Regions from separate parts of the Nonomuraea sp. NPDC052129 genome, predicted to be linked through region 2. Evidence: riboswitches for the same ligand, from Rfam matches in the RefSeq annotation. Region 2 holds a riboswitch; each other region holds the start of a gene.
The links. Region 2 has a riboswitch for cobalamin ahead of AB0L53_RS55455 (CbtB-domain containing protein). Riboswitches for the same ligand answer to the same signal wherever they lie in the genome.
Positions count from the first base shown of each region.

Region 1 (5,954 bases), on a different contig from region 2:
TCAGCACCCACGTACGCTCCCCGATCCCCCCGCCCAGGAGCGCCGACGAGATCATCCGCCATCCCGGCCCGAACTCCCACAGCAGCGACCCGAGCCGCGCTCCGTCCTCGACCCGATACGTCAGCTCCACGAGACCCCCTTCAGGACGACGCCCTCGACCCGATAGGCCGGCGCCACTTTCACGAGCCACCCCTGACCAGGTGCACGACGGGCCGGCCTCCGGGACCCGGCGCGATCTCCACCCGGGCGTCGAAGTGGGTGCCGACCAGCGCCTCCGTGAGCACCTGTCCCGGCTGCCCGGCGGCGACGGCCCGGCCGCCGGCGAGCAGGAGGAGCCGGTCGGCGTACTGCCCGGCGAGGGTCAGGTCGTGCAGCGTCGTCACCACGGTCAGCTCGTCGGCGAGCCTGAGCCGGTCGACCAGCTCCAGTACCTGCTGCTGGTGCCCGAGGTCGAGCGCGGTCGTGGGCTCGTCGAGCAGGAGCGCGGGCGCCTCCTGGGCCAGTGCCCTGGCCAGGACCACCCGCTGACGTTCGCCGCCGGACAGCTCCCCCAGCCGGCGCGCGGCGAACTCGGTGAGGTCGAGACGTTCGAGCACCGACCTGGTGACCTCCTTGTCGTGGCGGCTCTCGCTGCCGAGGTAAGGAATGTACGGGGTGCGGCCGAGCAGGGCGTAGTCGTACACGGTGATGTCGGGGGGCAGCGAGGGCGTCTGGGGGGCGTAGGCGACCAGCCTGGCCCGGTCCCTGGGCCTGAGCGTGTTCGCGGCCCGGCCGCCGACGGTGACGTCGCCCCGGTGGGCGACGACGCCCATGACGGCTTTGAGCAGGGTGGACTTTCCGGCGCCGTTCGGGCCGATGATCGCCAGCCATTCGCCGCGCCGTACCGAGAGGTCGACGTCGGTGAGCACCTCGCGCTCGCCGAGCCGTACGGACAGGGCGCTCGTCTCGATCATCCGGGCCGGCCGGGCCGTGTCGGCCTGCCCGGCCGTGGCGGCGGTCACATGGCGGTCTGCCGGCCCCGTAGCGGCGGTCATGTGGCGGTCTGCCGGGTCATGCGCAGGACCGCCACGAAGAACGGCGCGCCGACGAACATGGTGACCACCCCGATGGGCAGTTCGGCGGGGGCGATGACGGTGCGCGCGACCAGGTCGGCGAGCACGAGGAAGGCGGCGCCGCCGATCAGCGACAGCGGCAGCACGATCCGGTAGGAGCCGCCCGCCAGCCGCCTGACCACATGCGGAATGACGATGCCGACGAACCCGATGAGCCCGCTCACCGCCACTGCCGCAGCGGTGGCCAGGGAGGCGGCGAGCAGTACCGCCAGCCGTACCCGCCCGGCGCGGACGCCGAGGCTGGTGGCTTCCTCGTCCCCCACCGAGAGCACGTCCAGCATCCGCCCATGCGCGAGCAGCAGTACGGCCGAGACGGCGGCGTACGGCAGGACCAGCCAGAACTGGTCCCACCCGCCGCCCACGTCGCCCAGGATCCAGGAGTAGATGCGCTGCAACTGCTCGACCTTGAACTGCTGAATGAACGTCTGGATCGCGGTCAGGAACGAGGTGACGGCCACCCCCGCGAGCACCAGCGTGGCGGTGCCGCCCGAGCGCCCGGCGGTGTTGCCGAGCACGTACGCGAGAAACACCCCGCCGACCGCACCCGCGAAGGCGGCCACCGGGATGCCGACCGCTGGGGTCGGCACGAGCACGATGACCACAGTGGTGGTCAGCCCGGCTCCGGCCGCGGCGCCCAGCAGGTAGGGGTCGGCCAGCGGATTGCGGAACACCCCCTGGTAGCCGGCCCCCGCGATGGCCAGCAGCCCGCCGACCACGGCCGCCACCAGCACCCTGGGCAGCCGCAGCTCGAACAGCAGCCCCTGCTCCACGGGTGCCAGCCCCGAGTCCACGTGTACGTACGGCAGCCAGTCGAGCACCTGGAGCACCACCTGCCACGGCGAGATGTCGGCGGCCCCGCCGAGCAGCCCGGCGACCATGGAGACGGCGAGCACGGCCAGCGCGCCCGCCGTCCACATCGGTCTGGACCTCACTGGCGGGTGGCCGCCTTGCCGACGGCGTCACTGATGGTCTGCGCCAGGTCGACGACCCGCGGGCCCCAGCGCGAGGCGATGTCGTCGTCGAGCTGGATCACCTGGTCGCCCTTGACGGCCGACAGTCCCTTCCAGCCGGGGCGCTTGGCCAGCGTGTCCTTGCTCTGCTGGCAGCACTTCACATCCGCCAGGAAGATCAGGTCCGGGTCGGCCTGGGCGACGAACTCCGCCGACAGCTTGGGGTAGCCGCCCGCCGGGTCCGGCGCCTTGTCGGCGATGTTGGTGAGGCCGAACATGGCGTAGATCTGCCCGATGAACGTGCTGGACGTCGCCGCGTAGGGGGTCTGGTCGATTTCGTGGTAGTAGGTGAGCTTCTTGTCCTTGGGGGCGCTCGCCGAGAGCTTGTCGAGGGATGTCTTCATGCCTGTCACGACTTGTCCGGCCTTTTCGGTGTTTCCGGTGGCGGCGCCGAGGTCGGTGATCTCGTCGTACGCCTCGTCGAGCTTGGTGGCGGCGGGCTCCAGGAGGACCGGTACGTTCACCTTGCCCAGCTTGGCGACGATGCCGTCGATGTCGTTGGAGACGATCACCAGGTCGGGCTTCTGGGAGACGATGGCCTCGACGTTCGGCTTGAAGCCGGACAGGTCGGTCTTGGGGACACCGGCCGGGTAGTTGGACTGGTCGTCCACCGCGATGACCTGGGGGCCCGCGCCGATGGCGAAGAGCGTCTCGGTGTGGCTGGCGGAGAGCGAGACGATTCGCTCCGGCTTTTTGGCGATGCTGACCTTGCCGTTGCCCGCCTCGACCGTCACGGGGAAGGCGGCGGAGCTGGTCGAGCCGGTCGTACCGGTGGAGCCGGTGGGGCTCGCGGGTGACGGGGTGGTGGTAGTGCTGGTCTGACCACATCCGGCCAGAACAAGCGTTCCCAGCAGCGCGCCCGCGAAGGCCGTGCGTACGGGCCTCACGAGAAGTCCTTTCACACTGTCGGAACCGAGAGACCCGCTTGAGAGCGACGGATCACCCTTTTCCACGAGGGTTGATGACGTCAGCGCGGAGGCAGGCGACCTGGCTATGACAGTTGCGGGACAGCGCCGGACTCGCACCGGACTTCGCTGCAACTCTGCGCGTCGGACAGACGCTATCAATGCGCCAGATGGGCGTTAAGTCAAGGGGTGCCCAATTGGGCTTCCGCCTCAGCGATGATCTCTTGCAACCTGAGCCCGTGGGCCGCGTCCAGCGGGTGGCCACCGCCCTGGCGTACGGTCCGCGCGAACTCCTCGGCGATGGTCTCGAACGGATCGTCGTCATCACTGGGCAGCAGCGTCACGCTGCCCGTCCTGCCGTACACCGCGACGCTGGCGGGCGGCAGGTCGCCGGCGGCGGCCATGCACAGCGACGCCTCGCTGGCCGCGCCGCCCTCGTGATCGAGCAGCAGTCCGGTCCAGCCGAGCGGGTTGCCGTGCGCGCGCACGCCGGTCACCCGGCCGAGCGCGGCGTCGAGCAGGTCGACCACGTGCGGCCCGACGTCCAGGAGCGCCCCGCGCTCGAGCCGCCACGGGGTGCCGAAGAGGTGGCCGCCCAGCAGGACATTGGAGATGTTCGCGGCGTGACCGCCGAATGCCTCGATTTCCGCGCAGCGCGCCAGGAACTCCCTGACCTGCTTCATATAACGCATGCTGAGCACCATCTGGGAGGGCACACCGGCCTCACGCACGGCGTCGGCGAGCCGCCGCGCGTTCTCCAGCGAGTCGGCGAGCGGCTTCTCCAGCAACAGCGCCTTCCCGGCCTTCGCCGCGCGCACCCCCAATTCGGCCTGTACGCCCGGCGGCACGCAGAACGCCACGGCCTCGCACGCCTCGAACAACTCCTCGACCCGCTCGAACACCGGCGCCCCCAGCCGAGCGGCAGCCTCCGGGCGCCGGGCCCACACGCCGGCGAACCGGAGATGCGGGCTGTTGACCAGCATGGGCGCATGCGCGCGCTCCGCCCACGGCCCCGCCCCGACCAACCCGACCGACACCGGTTCCATTCATCCCCCTTGATCCGCCATAACCCTAATGCGGTTCCTAGGAATGTTCTGCGGGTATCCGGTCTTCCACTCCCCCGCAGGGTGTCCCCTCCAGGGGGCTCCTGCCACGACAGACCGACTTCCTCCGCACCCCGGCGCCCTCCAATTCTTCCTCGTCCCCGGAGGGGGTATTTCTCCCAAGGACCCCAGCCACGACAGACCGTCACAGGGATCGAGACAGTCGTGTGACGAACCACGCCGGGGAATCCCGATGGTCACCCCGCCGCGTCGCGCCATTGGCGCAGGGCGTGTTCAGGGCGGTGGGCCACCGTGCCGGAGTCAATGACGATGGTCTGTCCCGTGATGCATCGCGACTCACCCGAGGCGAGGAAGGCGACGAGGTCGGCCACGTCGTCCGGGGTGCAGGCCCAGGGCAGCAGCCGTTCGGCCGCCTTGTCGGCCAGCCGCTCCCGGCCGAGGGCCTGCGCGGCCGCATCGGTCAGGACCAGCGCGGGCGCGACGGCGTTGCAGCGGATGCCGCGCGAGCCGTACTTGGTGGCCACGTAGCGCACGAAACCGGTCAGCGCCGCCTTCGAGGTGCCGTACGCGACGTGCGCGACGTCGCCCAGCAGGCCAGAGACCGACGAAGTGACGACGAACGCGCCGCCGTCGGCCATCACAGGGGCCGCGTGCTTGACCATGAGCAGGCAGCCACGCAGGTTCACCGCCATCGTGCGGTCCCAGACGGCGACATCGAGGTCCTCAAGGTCGCGATCACGGCCGTAGGTACCGGGGTCGAGCGCGGCCGCATTGGAGTGGACGACGTCCAGGCGGCCGAACGAGGTGACCAGGTCGCCGATCGCCTCGGCCACCTGCTTCTCGTCCGACACGTCACAGACGAGCGCTGCGGCCGTGCCGCCCCTGGCGCGGATGGCGGTGGCGACCGACTTGGCGCCCGCCGCGCGCACGTCCAGGACGCCCACGCAGGCGCCCTCGGCGGCCAGGCGCGACGCGCACGCCGCACCGATGCCCGACCCCGCGCCCGTCACCAGGGCCACCCGCCCATCGAACCGACCCGGCGCGGCACTCACCACGTCACCTTCCCGTCAAAAAGGCCCGACGCCACGCTCACCACGCCACCCGCCCGCCAAACCGGGCCCAGCACGGCACTCACCACGTCACCCGCAGGGCCGTCAGTCCCCGGCCCACGATGGACTTGCGGTAGACGATGGGCTCGTCGGCGAGTCTGAGCGAGGGCAGGCGGCGGCCGAGCACGTCAAGCGCCGTCCGGAGCTGCAGCCGGCCGAGCGCGGCGCCCACGCAGAAGTGGATGCCGTAACCGAAGACCATGTGGGCGTCGGCGTTGGCCCGGTCGATGACGAACCGGTCCGGGTCGGGGAAGACGGTCTCGTCGTGGGCGGCGGAGTCGGTGGAGAGGAGCACCAACGACTTCTCCGGAATTATCACGTCGTGGAGTGAAATATCGGTGGTGGCGTACCGGAACGACCCGAGGGAGGCGCCGTCGATGCGCATGCACTCCTCGACCGCGTTCTGGATCAGCGGCGGCGCGACCGGCCAGGCGTCCTCGCGCAGCAGCCGCAGGACGCTGTTGGCGAGCTGGTTCGGCACGGTGTCGTTGCCGCCGAGCAGGATCGTGGAGATCAGCTCCACCACCTCGCGATGGCTGAGCTCGGAGCCGATCAGCGAGGTCATGAGCGAGGTGAAGTCGTCGCGTGGCTCCTTGGCGCGGCTCGCGACCAGCCGATCCACGTAATCCAGATAGGTCAGGAAACTGTCGGCCAGTTCGAGCTGGCGGTCTGGCGGCTGCGGCGACAGGAAGAGCTGGAACCAGTCCTTCACATGCGCCTGTACGAACCCCTCGTCCGACTCGGGCACCCCGAT
Region 1 covers NZ_JBFAVX010000014.1:42,402-48,355, forward strand. Annotated here, with positions in the region: gene AB0L53_RS28575 (adenosylcobinamide amidohydrolase) at 1-130, opposite strand, end outside; gene AB0L53_RS28580 (ABC transporter ATP-binding protein) at 180-1,034, opposite strand; gene AB0L53_RS28585 (iron ABC transporter permease) at 1,031-2,029, opposite strand; gene AB0L53_RS28590 (ABC transporter substrate-binding protein) at 2,041-3,009, opposite strand; cobalamin riboswitch at 3,082-3,202, opposite strand; gene AB0L53_RS28595 (Gfo/Idh/MocA family oxidoreductase) at 3,210-4,073, opposite strand; gene AB0L53_RS28600 (SDR family oxidoreductase) at 4,328-5,143, opposite strand; gene AB0L53_RS28605 (cytochrome P450) at 5,223-5,954, opposite strand, start outside.
Region 1: linked by a shared signal. The riboswitch ahead of AB0L53_RS28590 (ABC transporter substrate-binding protein) and the one ahead of AB0L53_RS55455 (CbtB-domain containing protein) in region 2 are both predicted to bind cobalamin.

Region 2 (5,954 bases):
CAGGTCCAGGGCGTGGACCTCACGCTGCCACCCACCCCGACGCCGACCTCGACCAGCGGCTGCGAAGCGGCGGACTTCGCCGGGTTCGTGGCCGGCCGTATCGCGCTCGTCCAGCGCGGCACCTGCCCGTTCGTCACGAAGGTGCAGAACGCGGCTGCGGCGGGCGCGACCGGGCTCATCATTTTCAACGAGGGCCAGCCGGGTCGTACCGACGCGTTCCCGCTGGACATCGGCGAGTGGCGGGGCGGGATCCCCATGGTGTTCGCCGACTTCGCCGTGGGCAACGAACTCGCGAGCACGCCGGGCGCGACCGTACACCTCAAGGTCGACGCCAACCTCGTGCTCGGCAGCACGGACAACGTGATCGCCGAGACCCGCTTCGGCGACCCGCGCGACGTCGTCATGGTGGGCGCGCACCTCGACAGCGTGACGGCGGGGCCCGGCATCAACGACAACGGCTCGGGCAGCGCGGCGATCCTGGAGGTCGCCGAGGAGATGGCGCTCTACCCGGTCAAGAACAAGGTCCGCTTCGCCTTCTGGGCCGCCGAGGAGATCGGGCTGCTCGGTTCCGATCAGTACGTCGGGTCGTTGTCGCAGGCGCAGCGGGACCGCGTCCGGGTGTATCTGAACTTCGACATGGTGGCCACGCCGAACTACGCCTACAAGCTGTACGACGGGGACAACTCCGACAACGTCGGCTCCCCCGCCGGTCCGCCCGGTTCGGCCGAGATCGAGAAGCAGCTGGCGGCGTTCTACGGCTCCCGTGGCCTGCCCACGGTGGGCACGGACTTCGACGGGCGCTCGGACTACGGGCCGTTCATCGCGGTCGGGATCCCGGCCGGCGGCATCTTCACCGGCGCCGAGGGGATCAAGACGGCCGCGGAGGCGGCGCTGTTCGGCGGGACGGCCGGGGTCGCCTACGACGCCTGCTACCACCAGGCGTGCGACACCATCGCCAACATCAACGCCACGGCGCTGGACGTGGACGCGGACGCCATCGCCGACTCCGTCGCCCGATACGCCTTCAACCTCCGCTCCATCCCGCCGCGAGTGGCACCCGCCATCAGCCGTGCGCGCTTCACACCACCAACGTCTGACTTCCTCGATGTGTTGACGCGAACAGGTTGACGTGAACAGGTTGACGGAAACAGGTTGACGGAAACAGGAGGAAGGGATACGTTCCGGTAGATTTCACGGTTGTCCAAGGGAAATCCGGTGAGATGCCGGTGCGGACGCGCCACTGTATCCGGGACGTAGATCCCGGGAGCCAGGTCGCTTGGGCCTCCGTGACCTCATTTGTTGGGACGCGTCATCCCTGAGGAGGCACTGATGAGTGGTCTGTCCGCTCCTACCGTCATTCCGTTCCCCCGTCTGCGGCTGTGGTTGCTGGCCGTACCGGTACTGCTGCTGGTCGCCTACCTGGTGCTGATGGACAACGGCGCCATCTCGCAGACGGGGGCGTACCTGCACGAACTCATGCACGACGGGCGTCACCTGCTCGGCGTGCCCTGCCACTAGACCCCAGCATGGTACGCACCCTGCTGGTCAGGGGCCTGCTTCTGGGCCTGCTGGCCGGATTGATCGCGGGCGGCTTCGCCTTCGCCTTCGGGGAACCGCAGGTGGACAGTGCGATCGCACTGGAACAGGCGCACGCCGCGCAGGAACCTGGCCATGACCACGGCGAGGAGGAGCTGGTCAGCAGGCCGGGCCAGAAGGCCGGGCTCTTCCTCGCCACCGGCCTGTACGGGCTGGCCGTGGGAGGGGTCTTCGCCCTGGTGTACGCGGGTCTGCGGGGCCGGGTCGGTCCACGGTCGGAGGGCGGGCTGGCGCTCGCCGCCGCCGGGTCGGCGTTCGGGGCGGTGATCCTCGTACCGTTCGTGAAATATCCGGCTAATCCGCCGGCTGTCGGAGACCCGGAAACGATCAACAGCCGGACCGCCCTCTATGTCGTGATGATCCTTGTCGGCCTGGCCGCGATCGCGATCGCGGTGGCGACCGCGCGCCGGGTGACCGCCGGGCCATGGGCGCGGTGGGTCGCGGCCGGGGTCGCGTACCTGGTCCCGGTGGTCGCCGCGTGGCTGCTGCTGCCGACCGTGGACGAGGTGCCCGAGGGCTTTCCTGCCACGTTGCTGTGGCAGTTCAGGCTCGTGTCGTTAGGGACGCAGCTCGTTTTCTGGACGGCCTTCGGTGTGCTGTTCGGGTGGGTGAGCGACAGGGCGGCGCGGCGGGCGGCCGTACCCGCGACCGCCGTCTCGCCGGGCTGAGCCGGCGTGCTGTTCGTCCGGCACGCCAGCACGCCGGGAATGCGGACCGCCTGCTTTCCCGGGGCCGATGAGGACGCCGACGCGGCGAGCCTGGCCAGAGCACACGGCCTGGCCTCAGCGGTGGCTCGCTCAGCGGTGGCCAGCTCAGTGGTGGCCGGCTCTGTGGTGGCCGGGGGCGGCTCGGCGTGGGTCGCTCCCAGTGTCGCGGCGCGGCAGACCGCCGCCGCGCTCGGCCGGGAAGCGTGCGTGGTCACCGCGCTCGCGGAGGCCGATCACGGCCGGTGGCGCGGCCTGCCGTACGGACGGGTCGCGCGGGAGGAGCCGGACGCGCTGGCGAGCTGGCTGGCGGATCCGGACGCGGCGCCGCACGGCGGGGAGAGCCTGACCGTGCTGGCGGCGCGGGTCGCCGACTGGCTCGACTCGGTACGCGGGGAGCCCGAGGCGGTCGCCGTCTGCGACGCGGGCGCCATCCGGGCGGCCCTCGGCCATGCGCTGGGGCTGGACCCGCTCCGCGCCGCCCGGTTCGATCTCGCGCCGCTGTCCATCACCGAACTGACCGTCACGCGAGGCGGCTGGCGGGTCGCCCACGTCAACCGGAAGATCCTTTCTTGAACGTACGGAAGGTCCTGTCTTGATCGTCTCGTATCCGTTCAGCGCCGTCGTCGGGCTCGACGACCTGAAGCTGGCGCTGGTGCTCAACGCCGTCTCGCCACGGGTGGGCGGTGTGCTGGTACGGGGTGAGAAGGGCACCGCCAAGTCCACCATCGTGCGCGCGCTGGCCGCCCAGCTGCCCCCGGTGAACGTGGTGCCCGGCTGCCGGTTCGCCTGCGATCCGGCCACGCCCGACGCCGAGTGCCCGGACGGCCCGCACGAGCCGGACGCCCAAGGGCTTCACCGTCCGGCCGCGTTGGTGGAGCTACCGGTCGGCGCGTCGGAGGACCGCCTGGCCGGCTCACTCGACGTGGAGCGGGCGCTGACGGAGGGGGTGAAGGCGTTCGAGCCGGGCCTGCTGGCGGCCGCGCACCGCGGCGTCCTGTACGTGGACGAGGTGAACCTGCTGCACGACCACCTGGTCGACCTGCTGCTGGACGCGGCGGCCCTGGGGACCTGCTACGTGGAACGGGAGTCGGTCTCGGTCCGGCATCCGGCCCGGTTCCTGCTGGTCGGGACCATGAACCCGGAGGAGGGTGAGCTGCGGCCGCAGTTGCTGGACAGGTTCGGGCTGACGGTGGAGGTGAAGGCGTCCAGGGATCCGGTGGAGCGCGCCGAGGTGGTACGACGCCGGCTGGCCTTCGACGCGGACGCCGAGAAGTTCGCGGCCAGGTGGGCGGCCGAGGAATCGGCGCTGGCGACCAGGATCGCCCAGGCCCGCGGCCGGGTGTCCGGCGTGCGACTGCCCGACGCGCGCCTGCGGCAGATCGCGACGGTGTGCGCGGCGTTCGAGGTCGACGGATTGCGGGCCGACCTGGTCACGGCGAACGCCGCCATCGCCCATGCCGCCTGGCATGGGCGCGAGAGGGTGACGACCGAGGATGTACGGGCGGCGGCCCGCCTGTCGCTGCCGCATCGGCGGCGGCGCGACCCCTTCGACGCGCCGGGACTGGACGAGTCGCTGCTCGACGAGCTGCTGGAGAGCACGGCGGAGGATGATGATCCGGACAATCCGGAGGGTCCCGGTGGCGGGGGTCCTGACGCCTCCGGGCCTTCTGACGCCTCCGGACCTGCTGACCTTTCCGAGCCTGGGGAGGACGGCGGTCCAGCGAACGCCTCGCCACCGGCCGGTGACAGCGAAACGCCGACGCGAGATCAGCCGACCGGTCCCTCTGATGGCCGGATGCCGAATGACGGCCGCGTACTGGATGCCGGATGGATGCCGGACGACGAGGGGTCGGCGAAGCAACCGGCCGATGCCGGGCAGTCACCGGACGCCCAGGGCACACGCGAGCAGGAGCCGCCAGGCCGCGTGGCCGGGCTGGCGGCGCCGTACCGGGTGCCGTTGCTTCAGGTGCCCGGGATCGGCGAGGGCGTGGCGGGGCGGCGCTCGCGCTCGCGCACCACACGCGGCCGGGCCACCGCCTCACGCCGCCCCGGCGGACGGGTCCGCGATCTCCACGTGATGGCGACAATGCTGGCGGCGGCGCCGCACCAGGTGAGGCGCGGGCGTACCGGTCCCGGGCTGGTGCTGCGCCAGGACGACCTGCGCGAGGTGGTGCGTGAGGGCAGGGAGGGCAACCTCGTGCTGTTCGTGGTGGACGCCAGTGGCTCGATGGCGGCTCGCCGGCGGATGAGCGCCGTCAAGACGGCGGTGCTCAGTCTGCTGCTCGACGCCTACCAGCGGCGCGACAAGGTCGGTCTGGTCACCTTCCGTGGCGCGGGCGCCGTGCTGGCGCTGCCGCCGACCTCGTCGGTGGAGGCGGGCGCGGCCCGGCTGCGCTCGCTGCCGACCGGCGGCCGTACCCCGTTGGCGGCGGGGCTGGTGCGGGCGGCGGAGGTGCTGCGCGTGGAGCGGCTGCGCGACCCGGCACGGCGGCCGTTGCTGGTGCTGGTGACCGACGGGCGGGTGACGGCGGGCGGCGATGTGGAACGGGCCGCCGCCCTGCTGGACGGCACGGCGAGCGTGGTCGTGGACTGCGAGAGCGGCCCGGTGCGGCTGGGCCTGGCGGTCCGGCTGGCGGTACGACTGCGGGCGCGCCTCGTCTCGCTCGACGCGCTCTCCGACCTGAGTTCGGTCGTACGTGATCACCGGAAGGCGGTCTGATCATGCCGCAAGGGAAGCCCGCCACCGTGCCCGACGACGGTCTCACGACCCGGCAGCGCCGGACGCGGCCGCTGCTGATCGTGCACACCGGGCCGGGCAAGGGGAAGTCGACGGCCGCGTTCGGGATGGCGTTGCGCGCCTGGAACCAGGGGTGGCCGATCGGGGTGTTCCAGTTCGTGAAGTCGGCCAAGTGGCGCATCGGCGAGGAACGGGCGCTCAAGGTGCTCGGCGACACGGCCGAGGGCGGTTCGGTGACCTGGCACAAGATGGGCGAGGGCTGGTCGTGGATCCAGCGTCCCGGCACCGAGGAGGATCACGCGGCCGACGCCCGTGAGGGCTGGGCGCAGATCAAACGCGACCTGGCGGGCGAGACGTACCGGTTCTACGTGCTGGACGAGTTCACCTACCCGCTGAAGTGGGGGTGGCTCGATCTGGACGATGTGCTGGAGACGCTCGCCGGGCGGCCGGGCAACCAGCACCTGGTGATCACCGGCAGGGACGCGCCCGAGCGGCTGGTCGAACTCGCCGATCTGGTGACGGAGATGGGCAAGGTACGTCATCCCATGGACGCCGGGCAGAAGGGCCAGAAAGGCATCGAGTGGTAATGCCGCGGCTGGTGATCGCCGCTCCTGCGTCGGGCAGCGGCAAGACGACCGTGGCCACCGGGCTGATGGCGGCGCTGCGGGCGCGCGGGCTCGCGGTCTCGCCGCACAAGGTGGGGCCCGACTACATCGATCCGGGCTATCACGCGCTGGCCGCCGGGCGTCCCGGGCGCAACCTGGATCCGTGGCTGGTGGGCGAGGAGCGCGTGGCGCCGCTGTTCCTGCACGGTGCGGCCGGGTGTGACGTGGCGGTGGTCGAGGGCGTCATGGGGCTGTTCGACGGTAAGGGCGACGGCGACTTCGCCTCTACCGCGCACGTCGCCCGGCTGC
Region 2 covers NZ_JBFAVX010000051.1:21,295-27,248, forward strand. Annotated here, with positions in the region: gene AB0L53_RS55450 (M28 family peptidase) at 1-1,128, shown strand, start outside; cobalamin riboswitch at 1,166-1,295, shown strand; gene AB0L53_RS55455 (CbtB-domain containing protein) at 1,330-1,518, shown strand; gene AB0L53_RS55460 (CbtA family protein) at 1,527-2,264, shown strand; gene AB0L53_RS55465 (histidine phosphatase family protein) at 2,271-2,876, shown strand; gene AB0L53_RS55470 (VWA domain-containing protein) at 2,896-5,022, shown strand; gene cobO (cob(I)yrinic acid a,c-diamide adenosyltransferase) at 5,025-5,627, shown strand; gene AB0L53_RS55480 (cobyrinate a,c-diamide synthase) at 5,627-5,954, shown strand, end outside.

Region 3 (5,954 bases), on a different contig from region 2:
GGTGATGGCGTGGCTCCTCGTCGGGCAGTCGCTGCATCCGCTGGCCGTCGCGGGCCTGCTGGTCGGCGGCATCGGAGTACTGCTGGCCAACCGACGCTGAGCGTCAAACAGGCCCAAATCGGTCAGCCCGGCGCGACTCCGGTCCACGGCACCCCCGCGCGGGTCTCCGGAGTCTCGATGCGGAAGCGGGGCAGGGACTCGGGGAAGTTCTCCCTGATGTAGCCCACGAGGTGTTCGCGTACGTCGCACTTGAGGTCCCAGGCGGAGGGCGAGTCGGCGGCGCTCATCAGCGCCCGCAACTCGACCAGCCCGTTCGGCAGCACGTCGGTGACCTGGAGCGTCCAGTCCTTCTGATCCCACAGGGGGCTCTCCTGGATGAACCGGTAGAGCTCTTCGCGCAGCTTGCCGATCGGTATCGACCAGTCGACCCGCAGGAACACCACGGCGAGGACCTGGCTGCCGTGCCTGGTCCAGTTCTCGAACGGGTTCTGGGTGAAGTAGGACACGGGCAGGACCAGGCGCCGCTCGTCCCACAGGCGTACCACCACGTAGGTGAGCGTGAGCTCCTCGATCCGGCCCCACTCGTCGTTGACCACGACCACGTCGTCGAGGCGGAGCGCGTCGCTGAAGGCGAGCTGGAGCCCGGCCAGCATGTTGCCGATGGTGGGCTGGGCGGCGATACCGACGATGGCGCCGGCGATGCCCGCCGAGGCGAGCAGCCCGGCGCCCAGGGCGCGAACCTGCGGGAAGGAGAAGAGCATGGTGCCGATCGCCAGGACGACGATGGTCACGGCGGCGACGCGGCGGACCAGCCCGATCTGGGTCATGATGCGCCGTGCCCGGCGATTGCGCTCCCCCTTGACGAGGACCAGCCGGTCCAGGACGACGTCGGTGAGGGCATAGCTGGCCTGGACGATCAGCCAGGTGACGCAGGCGATGGTGACCAGGCCGAGCACGCGGTCGATCGTGCCGCCGAGCTCGCGTTGGCGGACGCTCTCGCCGATCATCCCCGGCGAGAACACCAGGTTGGTCGCCACCACGACCCCCACCGAGAACGCCGCCCAGGTGCAGTGCTCCACCAGGTGCCGGGCGAGCGCCCATTTGCGGCCCGCCCTGACCAGCAGCCTCCTGACCACCTCCACCACGAGAATGGCGCCCGCCACCGAGATGGCGAGAATGAGCCAGTCGGTCGGCGACTGCACGTTCATGCCCCCTATGTCTTAAAAGGTCTCGTCAAATGTCACATTGCCCTCAACAGCCACTTGGTATGCGGAGACACGCCGTTCGAAGAAGTTGGCCAGCTCCTGGACGTCCTGCAGCTCCATGAACCCGAACGGATTGGCCGTGCCGTATCTCTGCGGCAGCCCGAGCCGAGCCAGCCGCTGGTCGGCGACATATTGAAGGTAGTCACGCATCTGCTCGACGCTCATGCCGGGCATGCCGTCGCCGCACAGATCGCGGGCGAAGGCCAACTCGGCGGCGACGGCCTCCTCGATCATGCGGGTGACCTGCTCCCCCAGCTTGTCGTCGAACAGCTCGGGCTCCTCGGCCCGCACGGTGTCGACGACGCTGAAGGCGAACTCCATGTGCATGGACTCGTCACGGAACACCCAGTTGGTGCCGGTGGCCAGCCCGCCGAGCAGGCCCCGAGACCGGAACCAGTATACGTAGGCGAACGCTCCGTAGAAGAACAGCCCTTCGATGCAGGCGGCGAAGCAGATCAGGTTGAGCAGGAACTGCCGCCGCTCGTCCGCGCTCTCCAGCTGCCGTAGGCCGTTGATCGAGTCGATCCACCGGAAGCAGAACTCCGCCTTGTCCCTGATGGACGGAATGTGCTCGACGGCGGCGAACGCCTTGACCCGTTCCTCCAGGTCAGGCAGGTACGTGTCGAGCAGCGTCAGGTAGAACTGCACGTGCACGGCCTCCTCGAACAGCTGCCTGCTGAGGTACAGCCGCGCTTCGGGGGCGTTGACGTGCTGATAGAGGTTGAGCACGAGGTTGTTGGCCACGATGGAGTCGCCGGTGGCGAAGAAGGCGACCAGCCGGTTGATCAGGTGGCGCTCCTGCGGCGTCATTCTGGCCAGGTCGGCGAGGTCGGAGTGCAGGTCCACCTCCTCGACGGTCCAGGTGTTGCGGATCGCGGCGCGATAGCGCTCGTAGAAGTCCGGGTAGCGCATGGGGCGCAGGGTCAGGTCCATGCCGGGGTCGAGCAGCATTGGGGGTCTCCGTTCGAGGGGGCTACTTTCGGGTGGACTACTACTGGCAGGCTTCGCAGGTTTCCGGGTTCTCCAAGGAGCAGGCGACGGCGTCGAGCGCGATCGTCGTCTGCGCGATCGTCGTCTGGGCGATCCGGGTGGCCGGGCGCGAGCGCAGGTAGTAGGTGGTCTTCAGGCCCTGCTTCCAGGCATAGGCGTACATCGACGACAGCTTGCCGATCGTCGGGCTGGCCATGAACAGGTTGAGCGACTGCGACTGGTCGATGTACGGCTGACGGGCCGCGGCCAGGTCGATGAGCGCCTTCTGCGGCAGCTCCCAGGCCGTCCGGTACAAGGTCTTGAGGTCATCGGGGATGCCCGCGATGTCCTGGACCGAGCCGTCCGCCCGCTTGAGGTCGTCGCGCATCCGCTGCGTCCACAGCCCGCGGGCCTGCAGGTCGGCCACCAGGTAGCGGTTGACCTGGAGGAACTCCCCCGACAGTGTCTCGCGCTTGAACACGTTGGACACCTGCGGCTCGATGCACTCGTAGCACCCGGCGATGGAGGCGATGGTCGCGGTCGGGGCGATGGCGACCATCAGCGAGTTGCGCAGCCCGGTCTCGGCGATCTTCGCGCGCAGCTCGTCCCAGCGTGGCGACACGGCGGCGGCGTAGTGGTCGGGGTGCAGGACGCCGCCCGCCGCCCTGGTCTCCTCGTACGACGGATGCCGGCCGCGCTCGACGGCCAGGTCGGCGGAGGTGTCGTAGGCCGCCAGGGCGATCTCCTCGGCGACGCGCGTCGACAGGCCCAGCGCCTCGGGCGAGTCGAACGGCAGCCGGAGCGCGAAGAAGACGTCGGCCAGGCCCATCACGCCGAGCCCGATCGGCCGCCAGCGCTTGTTGGCCGCCTCGGCCTCAGTGGTCGGGTAGAAGCCCAGGTCGATGGTCCGGTCCAGGAAACGTACCGCCGTACGGACGGTCGTGCGCAGCCGGGCCCAGTCGACGCCCTCGCCGGTCAGGTGGGCGGCGAGGTTGATCGAGCCGAGGTTGCACACCGCCGTCTCGCCGTCGCTGGTGACCTCGAGGATCTCGGTGCACAGGTTGGACAGGTGGATGACGTTCTCGGGCCGGGCCGTCTGGTTGGAGGTGCGGTTGGCGGCGTCCTTGAACGTCATCCAGCCGTTGCCGGTCTGGGCGAGGGTGCGCATCATCCGGCCGTAGAGGGTCCGGGCGGGCAGTTGCCGGGTGTAGCGGCCGTCGGCCTCGTAGGCGCGGTAGGCGCGGGTGAACGCCTCGCCGTACAGGTCGGTGAGGTCGGGGACCTCCTTGGGGTCGAACAGCGACCAGACCTCGTCGGCCTCCACCCGCCGCATGAACTCGTCCGGCACCCAGTTGGCCAGGTTGAGGTTGTGCGTACGCCGGGCGTCCTCGCCCGTGTTGTCGCGCAGCTCCAGGAACTCCTCGACGTCGGCGTGCCAGGTCTCCAGGTAGACACAGGCCGCGCCCTTGCGGCGCCCGCCCTGGTTGACGGCGGCGACGGAGGAGTCGAGCGTACGCAGCCAGGGCACGATGCCGTTGGAGTGCCCGTTGGTGCCCTTGATGAGGGATCCGCGCGAGCGCACCCGGGTCCACGCGATGCCGATGCCCCCGGCGTACTTCGACAGCCTGGCCACCTGCCCATAGCGGTCGTAGATCGACTCCAGCTCGTCGCGCGGCGAGTCGAGCAGGAAGCACGACGACAGCTGCGGCCGGCGCGAACCGGAGTTGAACAGTGTCGGCGAGCTTGGCAGGTACGACAGCGTGGACATGAGGCCGTACAGCTCGGCGGCCTCGGCGACCGTCTCCGACAACCCGCAGGCCACGCGGAGCAGGAAGTGCTGCGGCCGTTCGAGCACGGTCCGCGACTGCGGGTGCCGCAGCAGGTAGCGGTCGTAGACCGTACGCAACCCGAAATACTCGAAGCGGTCGTCCGCGTCGCCGGAGACGAGCGCGTCGAGCTCGGCGGCGTGCGCGCCGACGAAGGCGGCGAGCGAGTCCTGGATCAGCCCGGCGGCGTGGGTGGCGGCGATGGACTCGGAGAAGGTCCGCACGCCGTGCCCGGCCGCCTCGTCGGCGATCTCCTCGGCCAGGAGCCGGGCGGCGATCCGGGAATTGGCCGGATCGGTGATCACCCGGGCGGCGGCCTCCTCGATCGCCAGCCGCCGATCGACGGTTTTGGCGGTGGCCGACTGCCGATCGACCGTCGCCGGCTGCCGGCCGACGGTGGCCGGCTGGTGATCGGCCTCAATGATCTGCGTCACGTGCTCTCTCCTCGCGAGCTCATCCCCGTGAGGGCGCGTGAGAGCACGGCGGCCCTGGACTCCCCGGCCGCCGACGCCCCCGGCCCTCCCTCGAGGCCATGGACACTTCGATGGGCGGAGCCGGCTGGCTCCCCCAACGTCACCGGCAGGTCTTCGGGCTCGCGGGCATGGTCGATAGTTCCTACTGGCCGTCGCTTCCCGGAAATGTCCAGTGCTCGTGACGGCGGTCGTTCCCGCTCACCGCTGCGGGGCAGCCCCGGAATCGCACCGGGTTCCCTTTTGCTCCGCCCCGAGGGGCGAACCAGCGACGAGCAGAATCCTACATCTAGTGGCCCTGGGCGCAACTACCCCAGCATGTTGTGTCAGCGGTGTCGAGCATGCCTAGATCGCGGAGCACGGCCCTGGTCCTGCCGATCTCCGAGGCCAGCCACTGTTCGAAGTCGTCGCCGCTGAGCGGGATCGAGGTCCATCCCTCCGCCCGGCAGGCCGCCCGCCAGGAGGCGGACTCCGTGATCTCGTCACAGAGCCGGATGGCGACGGCCTTGCCGTCCTCGGACATCCCCTCGGGCCCCACGGCCGCGCACCAGTCGGCGAAGTCGACCCGCACGCCGCACTCCAGCAGGCTCGGCGCCTCGACGCCGTCCACCCGGCGCGCGCTGGAGACGGCCAGCACCCTGACCTGGCCCTTGCCGATGGCGCGGCGCCAGTCCGCGAGCGTGCCGGTCGCCGCGGCGGCCTTGCCACCGAGGAGCGCGGCCGTGGCCTCCTCGCTGCCGGGAAAGCCGGTGTAGTCGACCTGCCGGGTGTCGGCGCCGAGGCCCTTGGCGATCAGCCCGAACAGCAGGTGGTCGGGCTCGCCCTGCGGTCCGCCCGTCAGCGGCGTGCGGTCGGGGTGGGCGACCAGCTGCGCGCCGAACTGGTCGAAGGTGGCGAACTTGGAGTGAGCGGGCACCACCACCACCTCGATCTGGCCGGTGAGCCGGGCCAGCGGCGTGGCGGTGTCGAGCAGCGACAGCCCGTTGTTGAGCTCGGTCGCGGCCAGCGCGGGCAGCCCGGTGACGGTGATCCGGGTGACGGGCGGCGTGCCGGAAATCGGGAAACCGGCGTCGCGGGCGGTTTTGACGAGCGCCTTGGCGACGCGGGCCCAGCGTCCGGCGCCGGGGACGATCGCGAACCGGCCCGAGAGGCCGGCCGCGTTGACGGCACGTCCGCCGAGGCTCCCCTCCGTGCCACATCCTGTCGCGCAGGCCGCCACCGCCAGGCCGAGCGCGAAGAACCCCCGTCGGCGCATGGCGTCCTCCCCTCGCACCCCATAACTACCCCAGGTCACTGACACTTAACGCACTGTTACACATCTGGGTTGTCATTATCAGGGATCACGAAAAGTCGGGAAGAACTATGAAGTTTTCTCGCCCACACCGACGAGCAGGTACGACGGCAGCGAGGGCTCGCTGACCAGC
Region 3 covers NZ_JBFAVX010000011.1:38,574-44,527, forward strand. Annotated here, with positions in the region: gene AB0L53_RS24375 (DMT family transporter) at 1-100, shown strand, start outside; gene AB0L53_RS24380 (mechanosensitive ion channel domain-containing protein) at 123-1,208, opposite strand; gene AB0L53_RS24385 (ribonucleotide-diphosphate reductase subunit beta) at 1,221-2,216, opposite strand; gene AB0L53_RS24390 (ribonucleoside-diphosphate reductase subunit alpha) at 2,257-4,494, opposite strand; cobalamin riboswitch at 4,621-4,815, opposite strand; gene AB0L53_RS24395 (tripartite tricarboxylate transporter substrate-binding protein) at 4,820-5,785, opposite strand; gene AB0L53_RS24400 (SAM-dependent methyltransferase) at 5,891-5,954, opposite strand, start outside.
Region 3: linked by a shared signal. The riboswitch ahead of AB0L53_RS24390 (ribonucleoside-diphosphate reductase subunit alpha) and the one ahead of AB0L53_RS55455 (CbtB-domain containing protein) in region 2 are both predicted to bind cobalamin.